Regions from separate parts of the Veillonella sp. 6_1_27 genome, predicted to be linked through region 1. Evidence: a T-box and tRNA genes for the amino acid it is inferred to sense, from the RefSeq annotation. Region 1 holds a T-box; the other holds one or more tRNA genes.
The links. A T-box is a leader RNA that pairs with one kind of tRNA and senses whether it is charged. The one in region 1 lies ahead of cysS (cysteine--tRNA ligase), so its partner is inferred to be a tRNA-Cys.
Positions count from the first base shown of each region.

Region 2: it encodes a tRNA-Cys, which carries the amino acid that the T-box ahead of cysS (cysteine--tRNA ligase) is inferred to sense. The anticodon was not compared.

Region 1 is NZ_GG770215.1:428,314-437,131, reverse strand. It holds gene HMPREF0874_RS02050 (PIN/TRAM domain-containing protein) at 1-825, shown strand, start outside; gene ispD (2-C-methyl-D-erythritol 4-phosphate cytidylyltransferase) at 809-1,984, shown strand; gene gltX (glutamate--tRNA ligase) at 1,987-3,456, shown strand; gene HMPREF0874_RS02035 (bile acid:sodium symporter family protein) at 3,593-4,546, shown strand; T-box leader at 4,786-4,992, shown strand; gene cysS (cysteine--tRNA ligase) at 5,042-6,490, shown strand; gene HMPREF0874_RS02025 (Mini-ribonuclease 3) at 6,480-6,956, shown strand; gene rlmB (23S rRNA (guanosine(2251)-2'-O)-methyltransferase RlmB) at 6,958-7,689, shown strand; gene HMPREF0874_RS02015 (NYN domain-containing protein) at 7,692-8,225, shown strand; gene sigH (RNA polymerase sporulation sigma factor SigH) at 8,299-8,818, shown strand, end outside.
Region 2 is NZ_GG770215.1:226,535-235,352, reverse strand. It holds gene HMPREF0874_RS01095 (phosphoethanolamine transferase) at 1-1,488, shown strand, start outside; gene HMPREF0874_RS01090 (DUF523 domain-containing protein) at 1,583-2,038, opposite strand; tRNA gene HMPREF0874_RS01085 (tRNA-Leu) at 2,145-2,233, opposite strand; tRNA gene HMPREF0874_RS01080 (tRNA-Cys) at 2,248-2,322, opposite strand; tRNA gene HMPREF0874_RS01075 (tRNA-Gly) at 2,332-2,406, opposite strand; tRNA gene HMPREF0874_RS01070 (tRNA-Phe) at 2,414-2,489, opposite strand; tRNA gene HMPREF0874_RS01065 (tRNA-Asp) at 2,495-2,570, opposite strand; gene HMPREF0874_RS01060 (MBL fold metallo-hydrolase) at 2,621-3,217, opposite strand; gene HMPREF0874_RS01055 (TrkH family potassium uptake protein) at 3,233-4,720, opposite strand; gene trkA (Trk system potassium transporter TrkA) at 4,733-6,073, opposite strand; gene HMPREF0874_RS01045 (S1 RNA-binding domain-containing protein) at 6,079-6,987, opposite strand; gene rsfS (ribosome silencing factor) at 6,989-7,351, opposite strand; gene HMPREF0874_RS01035 (LCP family protein) at 7,368-8,489, opposite strand; gene yqeK (bis(5'-nucleosyl)-tetraphosphatase (symmetrical) YqeK) at 8,501-8,818, opposite strand, start outside.

The DNA of each region.
Region 1 (8,818 bases):
CTAATTGGTGTTGCATTCAATCAAGTACCTATTATAGGACCTTATATTCCTATAATTTTGAGTGCTATTTTTGGATATAGTGGACTTAAAATTATGGCTCGTAAAGGCCCCGAAATGTACAATAATTACGTACAACAATGGGGAGGAGATAGCACTAAAAAAACAAGTCGTTTTAAAATGTTTTCAACTCATAAATTAGATAAATCCTCTAGTACGCCAAAATTACTAGATACTTCAGTTATCATTGACGGTCGTATCAAAGAACTATGTGCTACGGGTTTTATTGAAGGTCCTCTTATGGTGCCACTATTTGTATTAAATGAGTTACAGGTAATTTCTGACTCTGCGGATGCTACGAAACGCAACCGTGGTCGACGTGGCCTTGATATTTTGAAGGATATGCAAGATGCCAATAAGGTTGCTATAGAGGTCGTTGAAGATGATTATGATGATCTTGTAGAGGTTGATTCAAAACTTATGCGACTTGCTTTAGATAAGCAATGGAAGTTGATGACAAATGACTTTAACTTGAATAAGGTGGCTCGTGTACAAGGTATAGAAGTACTTAACCTCAATGAATTGGCAAATGTATTAAAACCTGCTCTAATCGCTGGAGAATGGATTCGCGTTCAAATCATGAAAGAAGGTAAGGAAGTACACCAAGGTGTGGCTTATCTCGACGATGGCACGATGATTGTCGTAGAGGATGGTAAGCCTTATGTTGGTCAAAATGTAGAGGTTATGGTTACATCCATATTACAAACGAGTGCTGGTCGTATGATCTTTGCTCGTGTAGATGGAGGACAAAATGGGCAAGGCAATTAGTTGTATCGTTCTCGCTGCAGGTGCTGGTCGCCGTATGGGATACAAAGAAAATAAGATATTTATTCCTTTAGGAGGATATTCTATTATTCAACGTACCATACAGAATGTAGAAAAGATTGAAGGTTTAAAAGAAATTATTCTTGTTGTAGCTGAAGGCGAACAAGAATATATGTCTAACCATATTCAAGGGTTGGATTTGCATATTCCTGTAAAGATAGTACTTGGTGGAAGAGAACGTCAACATTCTGTGGCATATGGACTCAAAGCTGTATCAGAAGATAGTAATATTGTGCTGGTTCATGATGGAGCGCGTCCATTAGCATCTAGGGAACTGTTTGATGCTGTTGTTAGGGCTGCAATAGAATATGGAGCTGCTACTGTAGGTGTCCCTGCTACGGATACGATTAAACGGGTTAATACAGAGCATACTGTAATAGAAACATTAAAACGCAGTGAATTATACCAAATTCAAACGCCACAAGGCTTTCAAAAAGAACTATTTAAAGCGGCCCATCAAAAGGCTTATGATGAAAAATATTTAGGCACTGATGATGTGTCCCTCGTCGAGTATTTAGGTAAGCCTGTACATATAGTAAGTGGAGACTATTGTAATATTAAGGTGACCACACCTAATGATATTGCTGTAGCAAAACGATATTTAGGAATTGAGGATAAGTGTATGCGCGTTGGATTTGGTTATGATATTCATCAATTAAAAGCAGGTCGTCCTTGTATCTTAGGTGGTGTTCATATCGAATCTGACCTTGGTCCTGATGGTCACTCCGATGCAGATGTTCTCATTCATGCCTTGATGGATGCCATGTTGGGAGCTGCAGGTTTACGGGATATTGGATACTATTTTCCACCTGAAGACGACCAGTATAAAGGGATTTCTAGCATGCTTTTACTAGAAAAAGTAAATTTCTTATTGAAAGAACGTGGGTTACAAGCCTATAATATTGATATTATGGTTATTTCTGAGACACCTAAATTAAAACCTCACATCGATATGATGAAGGCTAATTTACAGTCTATATTAGAGATACCATTAGATCGCATTAGTATTAAAGCGACAACAAATGAAATGCTAGGGGCTATTGGGCGCCGTGAAGGCATTGCTGCACAAGCTGTCGTTTCTGTATATGAAGGAGAGATTTAATCATGAGTTCCATGAAAGTTCGTTTTGCTCCAAGCCCTACGGGTCCATTCCATATTGGTGGTGCTCGTTCTGCTTTATTTAACTGGTTATTAGCACGTAAGGAAAAAGGCACATTTGTATTGCGCATTGAAGATACAGATTTAGCTCGTTCTACACGTGAAAGTGAAGAGAATATTAAAGCTTCCTTACAATGGCTTGGCATGAACTGGGATGAAGGCATTGATGTAGGTGGTAATAATGGTCCTTACCGTCAAACAGAACGTCTTGATTTATATAAAGAAGTAACACAACGTTTATTGGATGAAGGTAAAGCTTATGAGTGTTATTGCACACCTGAAGAGTTAGATGCGGTGCGTCAAGATCAAATGGATCGTGGGGAAACACCAAAATACAACGGTCATTGTGAACACTTAGATGAAGAGACAAAGGCTAAATATATTGCTGAAGGTCGTAAACCTACAATTCGTTTGCGTGTACCGTTGAATAAAACATACGCTTTTGATGATATGGTACGTGGGCATGTATCCTTTGAATCTAATGGCGTTGGTGATTTTGTAATTGTAAAATCTGATGGCATTCCTGTATATAACTTTGCTGTAGTAATGGACGATCATATGATGGGGATTACTCACGTTATTCGTGCAGAGGAACATCTATCCAATACACCTCGTCAAATGGCTATCTATGAAGCTCTTGGTTGGAAGGTCCCTAAGTTTGGTCATATTTCCTTGATTCTTGGTAAAGACTACAAGAAAATGTCTAAACGTCATGGTGCTACCTCTGTTGAACAATACAAACAATTAGGGTACTTGCCAGAAGCACTTGTAAACTTCTTGGCACTTCTTGGTTGGGCTCCTGAAGGTGAAGAAGAATTCTTCACACAAGATGAATTAATTCAGGCTTTCTCTATGGATCGGGTAGCGAAAAATCCTGCTGTGTTTGATATTGATAAATTGAACCATATAAATTTCCACTACATGAAGAATTTGAGCGATGAAGAATTATTCCACCTTTGTTTGCCGCATTTGAAAGAGGTTGGTTTAGCTCCAGATAGCTTGAATCAAGTTGATATTGATTGGTTGACATTATTATGCTCTACATTCCGTGATCATATTAGCTATGGTGCTCAAATCAAAGATCATGTAGGCTTGTTTATGGGCGAAACAGTATTCCTTGAAGAGGGGCATGAAGAGGAGTTGCGTGCTGTATTGAATGAAGAAACAGCTCCAACAGTTCTCGGCGCTTTCCGGAATGCATTGGCTGAACTTGATGAAATTACACCTGAAGTTGTAAAAGCAACAATCAAGGCCGTAATGAAAGAAACCTCTTTAAAAGGTAAATTCGTATTTATGCCAATCCGTGTAGCTTTAACAGGTCAAATGCATGGTCCGGATTTGAATAATATTGTCACATTACTTGGTAAAGAAAAGTGCTTACATCGTTTAGATAATGTAGGTGCATTAACAAAATAAATTTGATCAATTAATCAAAGGAGTTCACGTAACAAGTGTTATGTGAACTCCTTTTGTATGTGTTGTTAATATTCTATAGAAATGCTATAATAATCGGCGTATTAAATTTTGATTTATTATGAAAGCGAGTGTTTTTATGAGTGTTATTCGTTCTATTAATCACTTATTCAATAGTTATCTATCCTGGATAGTACTATTGATGGCTGTTTTAGCATATATGCTACCTGCAGTATTTTCTTGGATGACTCCATATATTGCTTACATGCTACAGTTTGTTATGTTTGCGATGGGGTTAACATTAACGGCTCAAGTCTTTATTGATGTATTTAAGCAACCAATGAAGGTTATTCTCGTATCCGTAATCCAATTCTTATGGATGCCATTGGCAGGTTTCTTAGTAGCCTTAGCATTTAATTTTCCTCCAGAAGTTGGGATTGGTTTTATCTTGTTGGGTGCATGTCCTGGTGGTACTGCTTCTAATGTAATGACCTTCCTTGCAAATGGTAATGTTCCCTTATCCGTATCAGCAACAACTGTATCCACATTATTGGCACCTATTTTAACGCCTTTATTTGTCGTATTATATGCAGGTGCAACATCTTCTATTGAAATTCAATTTATGCCAATGTTTATATCCATTGTAAAAATCGTGTTAGTACCAATTATTTTGGGGATTGTATTGAATTACTTTATTGGCGCAAAAATTGAACCTGTAAAATCTGTATGTCCAACCATTGCAGCTATCGCGGTATTGCTTATCTTGGCAGCTGTAACTGCAGTTAACCAAAAGCAAATTGCCGAAACTGGTTTCATTATTTTTGTAGCGTGTTTAGTACAAAATTTGAGTGGTTATGTTGTGACATACTTTATATGTAAAGCTCTCAGTATTGATGTGTCTTCTCGTCGTGCTATGCAAATTGAAGTGGCTATGCAAAATTCTGCATTATCCGTATCTTTAGCACTAAAACACTTTACACCACAAGCTGCGGTAGCAGGTGCAGTATTCTCCATCATTCATAACTTTACAGGATCTATTTTTGCAGGTATTTGCCGTAAACATGATGATCAAGATAAATTAGAAAATGCTTAATATTAATTGATTTGATGTAATGACATTATTATTACTTGTGTACTATAAAAGCTATTGTTATGAATGATAATAGTAATTTAATATTCTGATTATATATCCTCATCTTTCTAATTAAGCTATTTAAAATACCTATTATGATATGTGAATAGCTGCCTATGAAAGATGGGGATCTTTCTTGTAAATATTGACATTCTATAGCTTTATTGGTAAAATATTTTTATATATGAATATAGATTATTTTAATAGCTGAGACTGAAAGAAGTACTCTACAACTAACTTTTTAGCGAGAACCGATGGTGGGAGGGTTCATGGATAGGTAGATGAAATGCATTCACGAGCTGACACTCCGATTATAGGTAGGTTTGTCCGGCGACGCACCGTTATGCGATGAGTGGGTATCGCTATTGGTACCTAACAGAGTGGAACCGCGGACCATCGTCTCTGTATGAGATGAGAGGTCTTTTTTATTTTACAAAATTGGAGGCATCGGTAACGATGAGAGAAATTACTGTTTATAATACTATGACGCGCCAAAAAGAGGTTTTTAATCCTGTAACACCAGGTGAGGCAAAAATGTACGTATGTGGTGTCACACCATACAATCATCCTCATATTGGCAATGCTCGTCCTTTCGTGACTTGGGACGTAATTCGTCGCTATATGAAACATGTAGGCTATAAAGTAACATATGTACAAAACTTTACTGATGTGGATGATAAAATCATCAACACTTCTAATGGTGAAGGTGTCTCTTGGGATACCATTGCAAACCGTTATATCGATAGTTATTTTGAAGTAATGGATGTGTTAGGTGTACAACGTGCAGACATTTATCCACGTGTATCTACACATATTGATGATATCATTGCTATGATTCAAACATTGATTGACAAGGGCTACGCCTATGAACTCGATGGCGATGTATATTATAGTGTGGAGAAATTTGAACATTACGGTGAGTTATCTGGTCGTACATTAGACGATATGGAAGCAGGCGCACGTATTGAAGTAGATGGTCGTAAGAAGAATCCTATGGACTTTGCTTTGTGGAAAGCAGCAAAACATGGTGAACCTTATTGGGAAAGCCCATGGGGGAATGGTCGTCCAGGGTGGCACATTGAATGTTCTGCTATGAGCCAAAAATATTTAGGCACAGAATTTGACTTCCACGGTGGTGGTAGCGATTTGATTTTCCCTCATCATGAAAATGAAATTGCTCAATCAGAAGGTTGCTCTGGTCAACATCCAGCAGTGCGCTACTGGTTGCACAATGGTTTTATCACTATTAACTCTGAAAAAATGTCTAAGTCCTTGAATAATTTCTTCTTGGTAAAAGATATTTTAGAACAATATAGTCCTGATGCATTGCGTTACTTCTTATTGAGCACGCATTACCGTAGTCCATTAGACTTCTCTGATGAGCGTCTAGAAGAAGCTAATAAATCTTTGGAACGGTTAAGCACAGCTATTGAAAACCTTCTTTACCTTGAAAAATGTGAGCCAGGCTCATGTGATGAAGCTCAACGCTTATTAGAAAAAGCGAAAGCATACGAAGAAGAATTTGAGGATGCTATGAGTGATGATTTCAACACTGCTCTAGCAACTTCTAGTATGTTCGGTCTTGCAAAAGAAATTAATATCTACTATCAAGCTGTAACAAGTAGAGAAGGCGTTGTTTGCCAAGAGGCAATTGCTGAAGTGAAACGAATATTCAAATTTATGACAGATGTTATTGGTGTTCTCGAAAAAGCTTGGGAAGGCAACACGGGCGCCAATGCTGCTGAATACGAAGAATTAATGCAAGTTATTCTTTCTGTACGTCAAGCTTGTCGCGAACAGAAACAATGGGCATTAGCTGATTGTATCCGCGATCGATTAGCTGAGATTGGTATTACCATTGAGGACTCTCCTCAAGGTGCACGGTGGAAAAAACGTGAAGTTTAAACAATTTCAATTCTTAAAGAATGAAGCGATAAAAAAACTAACGGCTCTTGAAGAAGAGCCGCTTCGTTTGCGCAAACGAACAATAGAGGAGTGCTTAAGTGCTGATGCAGTTATGCTAGCATATATCGGTGATGCAGTATACTCCATGTATGTGCGTGAACGCGTGGTACAAATGAATATCACAAAGGTACAGGTATTGCATACAATTGTTACTGAATTTATTTGTGCTAAATCACAGGCAAAAGTATTGCTAGAAATAGAAGATGCTTTCACAGAAGAGGAACAAGCTATTGCACGCCGTGCTAGAAATAGTAATGTAAACGTGCCTAAAAGTAGTACTGTTCAAGAATATCGCAGTAGTACGGCCTTTGAAGCAGTACTAGGATTTCTTTATGAAACGCGCCAAGAAGACCGCTTACAGCATATCTTGGGGCAAGCCTTTTCTATAACTCTACGAGGTATGTAGTATGGATAATTATATTGTAGGTCGCAATGCGGTTAAAGAAGCCCTTAAAAGTGGCCGTTCTATTCAACGTATTCTGGTCAGTGAAGATAAGGTAAAAACAGGGTTAGCTGATATTGTAGGTCTTGCTAAATCTCAAGGAATTGAAGTTAGACCAACACCTATAAAACAAATGAATAAGTACGATTTGGAAGTACCTCATCAAGGTGTTATAGCTCTTGTATCGGCCGTTCAATTTAAGGAGTTGGGTGAGGTATTACAAGAAACGACTCATGAGGTTCCTTTGTTGATCTTAACGGATGGTGTTGAAGATCCACATAATATGGGAGCCATCATTCGTACAGCTGAATGTGTGGGAGCGACGGCTGTACTTATTCCTAAACGACATAATGCGCCCATTAATGCTACTGTTGCGAAGACCTCTGCTGGTGCTATTGAACAAATTCCACTTGTACAAGTTGGCAATGTAGCACAAACCATAAAACAACTTCAAAAACAAGGGTTTTGGGTGATGGGAGCCCACATGGAAGGTGACCGCACTTTGTACGAGGCTGACATGACAATTCCAACCGTTATCGTCATTGGTAATGAAGGTAAGGGGATTAGTCGCGTTGTAAAAGAAGCTTGTGATTTCCTTGTAACAATTCCTATGTATGGAAATTTGAATTCTTTGAATGCATCTGTTGCAGCTGCAGTTCTTATGTATGAGGCGGTACGTCAACGCCAGGCGAAATAATCATGCTAAAAGATATCTTAATTGTAGACGGCTATAATGTTATTTTTGCTTGGACTCATTTGAAGAAATTGGCTCATGAGTCCTTAGAACATGCGAGGATGGAGCTTCGAGATAGATTGTTGAACTATGGTAAATTTAAGGGTTACGAAGTAATCCTTGTATTTGATGGTAAGTATACAAAATCTGGAGGCTCCATTGAATCCATTACAAGTGGATTTATCGAAGTGTATACTGAGGATGGAGAAACGGCGGATTCCTTTATTGAACGAGAGGTATTTTTACGTAAAGGTAAATATACTAATGTATATGTTGTGACCTCCGATGGAGCAGAGCAAAATCAAATTCTAGGCTCTGGCGGGTTGCGTATTCCTGCTCGTGAGTTGCAAAATATGATTCGTATAGCTAAGGAAGAAGAACGACTTCAATATGCTCATGAACATAGACGTGATCAATTTTCAGTGAGTCGTAATGAAGTGGGAGGTTTATTATCTCCTGAAGTTGCTGAAAAGCTTGAGAAATTGCGTCGAGGTCATTGATAGTTGAAAATCATATACCGTTCCAGTATAATAAATATATTGGTTTTTCTCGCTCAATTGTAAGGAGGAGCTTATGAAAATGATTCATACACGCAAGTCCGATTACAATTTCAAGGAAATGACCGATGAGCAAGTTGTGGTCATAGCTCAGGAAGAGCAAAATGAGTTTGCAATCGATTATATTGTTAATAAATATAAGAACTTTGTAAGAGCTAAGGCTCGCTCCTATTTTTTGGTAGGTGCCGATCGAGAGGATATCATCCAAGAAGGGATGATTGGACTCTATAAGGCAACGCGAGATTTTAAACATGATAAATTAGCGTCTTTTAGAGCCTTTGCAGAACTTTGTATAACTAGACAAATTATTACAGCTATTAAATCGGCTACAAGACAAAAACATGCGCCTTTGAACTCCTATATATCCTTAAATAAACCGGTGTATACAGAGGACTCGGAGCGTACATTGATTGAAATGCTATCTTCATCAAAGATTACAAATCCTGAAGACCTCATTATCAGTCAAGAGGAACTAAATGATATTGAGCGCAATATTGGTCATATTTTAAGTGATCTCGAATGGGAAGTCTTGGAAG
Region 2 (8,818 bases), 200 kb from region 1:
TCAGGCATTCAGTTTTTACTGAACCAAACAAATCGCTTCCATAAAACAACATCCTTAATCATGGCTATCATTTCCATGATTCTGAGCTTAATACCATTCTTACAGATCGGCTATTACATGACTACTTGGCATTGCTTAACGCCAGCCAGTCTGCTAGCCGTATATATGACCAATCCAGAAGAAGCATTTGGTTTTTTAAAGAATGCAGCTGGTATACCTGGTCTTATAGCAGTGAGTATTGGTCTTATTTTATGGACTTATTTATTGTACTGGTCTAACTTAGGAATGAAAGCAGTAGTAAACTTAAATACTACACGTCCTATGCGGTCAGCTATGCTCATCGCATCCCTTGTAGCTTTTTTAGTATATGTACCATTCTTCTTGTTCCCTCAAACCTGTATTGTGGCGAACTGGATTGCTGCAGGCGATTATGTAAAACAAATGCAACAATATAATGATAATCACCACTTAGTATTTGATTCCTTTAATTTAGACACAAAGGAAACAGCGGTGAACAAAACACCTGGTACTATTATTCTAGTCATTGGCGAATCTAGTTCTCGAGATTATATGAAAGTATATAATCCAAACTTCCCATATGACGATACTCCATGGCAAGGCAATATGCGTTCGGACAATAAAGACTTTGTCTTCTTTGATAATGCCTATTCATCGTACGTACAAACAGTACCAACCTTGGAGCGTGCACTATCTGAACGAAATCAATATGATGATAAACCATTTCTTGATTCAGCCAATATCTTAGATATTGCTAAAAAAGCGGGATACACGACTTCTTGGTTTAGCAATCAAGGTGTATTCGGTGAATATGATACAGCTATTTCATTAATGGCTAAGACTGCAGACACAACAAAATGGGCCCATGAATCTTATGCATTCTCAGATCGATATGATGAAGCTCTATTGCCATTATTAGAAACTGTAGATCCTACCAAGAACAACTTTATCGTTATACATATTATGGGTAGTCATATTTACTACAATGATCGTTACCCGCATGAATTTAGCAAGTGGAAACAAGGTCCGTATCCTGATGGTCAAGAAGCATATGCTAACAGCCAATTATACACAGACTGGTTATTACAACAAATTTACAATTATGGCAAAGACAAATTAAACTTACAAGCCATGGTGTATTTCTCCGATCACGGTGAAAGTTTAGACAAATCGCATAACCCTGATACATTTGATTTTGTTATGACACATATTCCATTCTGGGTATACCTATCTCCACAATATCGCTCAACCTATCCACAGACTGCTGAGGTACTTGCAAAACACGAGCATCAATTCTTTACTAATGATTTGCTATACGATACATTAGTTGGTCTCATGCATGCTCCAAGTCAACGATATGATGCAACACGAGATTTTAGTAATGCTCAATATCGATTTAATCTACATAACTTAACTACATTACTTGGTGAACAACCATTAGCAAATGATCCTGTTAATGCAAACAAGTAGTCTTTAATTGATATTGTAGCCATTATTTTTCTATTGTATTAAGTTATTTTAATAGTAAAACAACTTAATATAACCAAAAAGAGATGAGTTTAACTCATCTCTTTTTTTCTGCAAGCAAAAGCTCTATATCATTTTCCGTATAAATTCTTATATTCTTTTCTAATAGAGCCTCTACAGTACATCCATGACCATTTTTCAATGTTCTAGTAAAAGTTCCATCATAAATGCACTTATATCCACAGCTAGGACTTTTCGCCTTCATCAAAGCTTGCTTGCAACCATATTTTAGTGCAATATCAACTGTTAATTGAGCACCTCTTACAAACTCATCTGTAACATCAGCTCCATTAACAGTACATATACGTTTACCTTGACGCTCCGCAGGATCACGAGGCGTACTAAGTCCCCCTAACACTTCCGGACATACTGGTACTAATTCATAATATTCCTTTAGAGCCTCTATCGTTTCTATATAATTGTCTTTGCCATCATATCGACAGGGTACACCAAATAGGCATTCACTAATCAATAACTTAGGTTTCTTATTCATAGATTTATCTATCTCTTATATATTTATACGTAACTTATAGTAATAATTTTCACAAATCGTTTTAATTGTATATAAGAAAAAAGACTAACCCAAAGTTAGTCTTAATTGGTGCCGAGGACCGGAATCGAACCGGTACGGTTGTTTCCAACCGACGGATTTTAAGTCCGTTGCGTCTGCCTGTTCCGCCACCCCGGCATGGGTAACGATTGTGGAGGCGGCACCCAGAATCGAACTGGGGAATAAAGGTTTTGCAGACCTCTGCCTTACCGCTTGGCTATGCCGCCATATAAAATTGGAGCGGGAAACGAGATTCGAACTCGCGACCCCCGCCTTGGCAAGGCGGTGCTCTACCGCTGAGCTATTCCCGCATATAAATGGTGCCTCAGGACAGAATCGAACTGTCGACACACGGATTTTCAGTCCGTTGCTCTACCAACTGAGCTACCGAGGCATAAATGGCGACCCCGATCAGATTTGAACTGACGATCTTCGCCGTGACAGGGCGACATGTTAACCGCTACACCACGGGGCCGTAACCAAAGTACTTGCTTAGTATATCGGTTATCAGGACTTTTGTCAACACTATACTACAATATTTTTAATAAATTCTTCCTCATGTTTTAATATAGTAGATTCCCTATGTCCAGGCTCAACAATTAACTCCTTAGACAAAGTTAAAAGATGATTCAAACTCTTAATCAAATCAGCTGGATTACTGTTATAATTATCTGTATTTCCCACATTTTGTTTAAATAAAGTATCACCAGTAAATAGATGGCCTTCAATTTCTAAACAAACCGATCCAGCACTATGCCCAGGTGTATGATGAACTATTATATTAAAAGGATCTAACTGTAATTGCCCCTCTACTAAATCATTACAATGTGTATACATTTTTTTCTTATATACACTTGGTCTCCGTCGAATTAACTGTAACAATTCTTGATCTAAAGGATGTAAATAAGCGGGAATATTATAATGTGTACACACTTCATCCAAGGCTGACACATGATCACAATGACCATGTGTCAATAAAACTGCTATGGGTTGAGAATCTGCAACCATATCAATAATGTAATTACAATGAAAACCCGGATCAATGATTATAGATTTTCCCTCTTTGATAAGCACATAACAATTTGCTTTATAAAGCCCTAGAGGACGTTTTATAACTTCCATATAGTTCCCGCCCTCCTATAGAATACGATATCGTTTAGGAACCTCTTTTTTAATAAAATACCCTTCCCAAAACTGAGGGTGAAGCATAACTAAAATCGTAAATAACTCCAAACGACCTAGTAACATGTCTACAATAGCAATACATTTAGCAGTATCCGGCATAACATTAAAGGAATCAGTAGGACCAAAGCCACCAAACCCTAGTCCTACATTGCTAAGAAAGGCCGTGACCACTTGCATAGAATCATATGTATTAAGACCAGTACAAGTCATTAGAAAAACAGATACCACATAAATCATTAAATATAAAAATAAAAATTGATGTGTCATCTGGATCCATTTAGTAGGCATCGGTTTGCCATTAATACGTACTACTTGAACCATATCAGGATGAATTGATTTTCGCAAATAAATTATAGAACTCTTAATCAAAATAATAAGTCGTATAATTTTTACACCGCCCGTTGTAGAACCACTACAACCACCAAAAAATGTACAAATAAATAACATCATCTGTGCTGCAGCAGGCCACAAATCATAATCACTAATAGCAAAACCACTACCAGTTTGAAGCGAAACTAAATTAAAGGCAGCATTTCTAACAATCTCTAAAGGACTAGAATAGCTAGATTGTAATGCTAGAGATATTGATACAATGGCAATACCAATAAACACTACAAGCCAGTACATACGTGTTTCAAAATCATTAATTAAAACGTGAATTCCTTTTTGAAGTGCATTGTAATACACAGAGAAATTGCCACCAGCAAGAAACATAAAGAATATAAATACGAAACAAATATAATTACTTTGTTCATAAATAAAAGCCCCTGCTGATGTCGGTGCAAATCCACCCGTGGCAATAATAGAAAAGGCATAGTTTAACGCATCAAAAGGTTCAATGCCTCCAGCCCACAGCATAAGAAAGCAAAGAGCAGTAAAGGCAATATACAACTGCCAAAGCTTTGTAGCCATTGATTGAATACGCGGCATTACAACACCAGGCTTTGGTACAGATGCCTCTGCATTAAAGAAATGTGCTGCATCTGCTCCTAAATTCTTTAAAAATGATAAGATAAGGACGATGATCCCCATCCCTCCAACCCAGTGCATAAGGCCACGCCACAATACAAATGTGTTTGGTAACGTATCAACACTATAAATAATAGTTGCACCAGTTGCAGTAATACCCGAAGTGGCTTCAAATAAAGCATCAAAAACATTAGTCAATATGCCACTCCCCAAAAAAGGTAAAGCCCCCAAAATAACCGTGAATATCCAAGTAGAGGATACAACTAAGAACCCATCACGAATACTAAAGCTTTGACTTTCACAACCGTAATAAGATAAAAGCGTCCCCAAAACTAAAGAAAGGCTTGTGGTTATAAGGAATGACCAATATGCAGTTTCAAATACAACACTGTATATAAAAGGGATTAAAGTAAAAATCCCAAATATATAGAGTAGTCGACCCACTAAGGACATAACGATTTGAATTCGCATAGCCCCTCCTTACTAAGTAAGATATTTAAGCAATTTGCTTACCGATTCAGGTAATGTAAAGAGAACGATATGATCACCATCTAAAATTTGAGTATTACCACGAGGTACGATAGCTTCATTTTCCCGTAAAATTACACCTACTAAGGCCTTCCCAGGTAAACGAATATCTTTCAATTGTTTACCTGCTACAGGTGATTCATTGGTAATTTCAATTTCGATAGATTCGGCTTTACCACCTTCAAAGGTGGAAATAGATACAACCCCTTCTCCACTTCGTACAAAGCGCAAAATTTGACTTGCAGTTAATAAACGTGGAGAAAATACTACATCAATACCTACTTGCTCCATCAGCATAATATATTCTGGCCGTCCCACACGAACAACGGTTTTTGGGATGCCCATATGCTTCCCTACAAGTGCTACAAGTAAGTTAAGTTTATCATCATCTGTTAGAGCAATAATTACATCGCTATCAGCAATTTCCTCAGCTTCGAGCAAATCAAAATCAGTACCATCCCCATTGATAACCATGGCTTTATCCACTTGATTTGCCAGTTTCTCACAACGGTCAAAGTCTTTTTCAATAACCTTCACAGAAAAACCAGCTTTTTCTAATAATACAGTTAAGTTACGACCTAAGAGACCTGCCCCAATGATTACAGCCCTTTTATAGAATGTATTATAATTATGGAACCAAAGTTTCTCCACTTCAGAAACGGACTCTTTCAAACCTAGGAAAAATACACTATCATCAGCCTGTAAGCGACTTTCACCATGCGGAATAATCATTTCACCATAGCGCAAAATACCAACTAATAGAACACCTTCAGGAAAGCGAATTTCTTTTAGTGGCTGTTCTAATAGAGGAAATTCATTATTCAATTTGAATTCCATAAGGCGCACAGCACCTTGACCGAACTCCTCAACATCTATAGCTGATGGTGTTTCTAAAATTTGTAGTAACTCTTGAGCTGTAACCATTTCAGGATTGATGAAAAGATCAACACCTAATTGAGCTCGTATCTCCTCATCCATATGTTCCGCCACACTATTATCACGAACGCGTGCAATAGTTGTAGGCACACCTTTTATTTTAGCTACCGAACAGGATAGCATATTAACCTCATCTGAATCAGTAACAGCAATAAACATACCAACATCAGACATATCGATTTCATTCAATAATTGAACATCACTGCCATTTCCTAAAACTAGGCTAACATCTAATGTATTTTCAAGATTATGAATGCGTTCTGGTGAGCGATCGATAACATATACATCATGATCGTCTTGAATAAGACGTTGTGCTAATGAATAACCAACCTTACCAGCGCCTACAATGACAATTTTCATCGTCTTTATTCCTCATCTTGGGACTCATCACTAACAAGAGGTGTCCATTGGCGACCTATGTCGGTAAGCAATGTCCAACCATCCTCCTGAACAATTTTTTTCTCTTTCATTAAATGCCCTAAGGCACGTTTGAACGCAGCCTTACTAATATTGAACTTATCTTTAATCAACATCGCTGAAGACTCATCACTATATGGCATCTTTCCACCGCGATTTAAAAGATATTCCATAATAATATCACCATCTGAAACAAGAGCTTTTTCCTTTGTAGGGCGCATAGATACATTGACACGACCATCATCGCGTTTGAAAGTAATACGACCTTCAATCATTTCCCCTACTTTTAACTTTCTCGTCATTTCAGAACGATGTAAAAAGGCAATCCAACGCTCAGGAGTGATAAAAAATGCCCCCTCACTCGTTAAGTTATAGATAGCACCTTTTACAAGTTGACCAACCGTAGCTTCAGTAGCAGCTTTAGAGGCACGACGCATTTCATCATCTACATCCATGGAGACCGCAAAACGGCCAGATTTATCTGTATAAAGACGAACCCACACCTTTTCCCCTACCTGAGGGCGACCACGCATCTCCGCATGAGGCATAAAGATACCACGTTCTGTGCCAACCTCAACGAAGCAACCAAAATTTGTCGTATTGATGACCTCAACATAACCAATTTGGCCAACCTTCATAGCTGGTAAACGCATAGAAGCAGTTAAACGCCCCTTTGGATCGCGATATAAAAATACTTCTACCGCATCTCCTATAGTAACTGGTGAAGTTTGTTGATCTTTATGAAGCAAAATATCATCATTTGTATTGCCTGTTTGACCATCTAGAAAAGCACCTTGGTCACTAGTACGCAATACTTTCAATGTGGCAATTGTATTTTCCAACAATTCTGTAGCCATATTATACTCCTTCAAATGGAACTCGACCAGCGTCATTCCACAATTCTTCTAAACCGTAGAATTCACGCAATTCATCACCACCAAAGACATGACAAATTATATCGCCAAAATCCAATAAGATCCATTCACCTTCACGATAACCTTCTCTATGCTGTACGGTTATACCTAATTCGGCTGCTTTATCTTCCATTTCATCAGCAATGCTTTGAGATTGCTTACTATTATTTGCACTGGCAATCAAAAAATAATCACCTAACATTGAAATACCTTCTAAATCAAGAATTTCAATATCTCTGCCCTTTTTATCAAATGCAGCTTGTGCAAGTTCTAATACGATTTGTTTAATATCTTCTTTCTTTTTCATTATATTGCCTCTTATCTTATCGCTTACTACCGCTCTCCTCACCTGGTTCTGTGGGCTTTGTAATAGTGCCCCCATTATGTTCCGATTCAGGTGCAACTTTCGACATACTATTTGTTGGTGCAGATATAAATTGCGTCATTTCATTAGCTGGTAAATTACCCATTGTAATACCCACTAAACGCTGAGCTTCCGTAGGGTTTACCTTCCAATAAGTCGTTTCACCTATAAGCTCTTTTTCACCAGGAAGAATATAGAAGTGGATCTCTTCCTTATTAATTTTGCTCGCATTATATACCAGTTTAATAGCATCTAAAGTGGAGATATTACTATCAAAATGCTCCCAAATACGCCAAATATGCCATGCATTTGTTATAAAAAATGCATTATGCTCTTGTTCCACCCACAACTTTAAGAATCGCTCTTGTCGTTGCACACGAGTAAAGGTATCGTGTTTAGGATCAGAATATCGTAAATATGCTAAGGCATTATTACTATCTAAAGTTTGGTAACCACGTCGCAAATCAATATCTATATTGCCTTCTGCATCAATATGTTCCATCGGTTGTTCTACATAAATTTGCTGATTTCCTAACACATCATTAGTTTTCTTGAAGGCAGTTTGATTAACTACTACATAGTACGGGATTGAAATATGGAACATATCCTCAATTACAGCTTTAGTAAGTTCAATGCCTCCTTTTTCATAAATACTATTTAACATAGTCGCATCGGTTTGATCACGATTATCGATTTTACTATTACTTGGAATGCCGATAACGTCCATCGTTTTTTGATCAAGGTTTACAGATAATAGGAATAGACTATCACCTTGACTAGGATTATTGTCATCAGTGCCGATAACCAAAATATATAAAGGTTTATCTAAGCCTTTTTGCTCTACTGATACAGTATTTGCGTCCTGTTTATTTTCACTATCTATCACGGCTTCAGTAGCTTCAGTAGTTCCGACAATTGCTCTATATGCATAAGATACACCACTATATATGCCATACCCTATCCCACCGAGCAAAGTAAAAACTACAACAATAGCCAGAATAACTCTGGGCCACTTCACAGATGACTTTTGTTGACGTCTTTTTCTACGTCGGCGAGCTCTTGCTCGTTCACGTTCGTCCATATAAAACTCCATTATTTACAAGATTTTAATACATCATTACGACCAAGAATGGTCAAAGGATAAATAGAAAGATGTTGCTCAATAAGGTGATTAATAGTATTGTCAAAACCAAGCAATACAGCCTTATTTAGATCTTTTTTAGCTACCGTTCGAAGTTCATCAACACCTAGGAAATCACGATTGGGTTCAATATAATCTGCTAAGAATATAACTTTATCTAATGTAGACATTCCCACCTTACCAGTTGTATGAACACGAATAGCTTCTAAAATTTCTGAATCGGTTATAGAAAACTCAAGTTTAGCTCGAATCATACCTGCTAATCCATG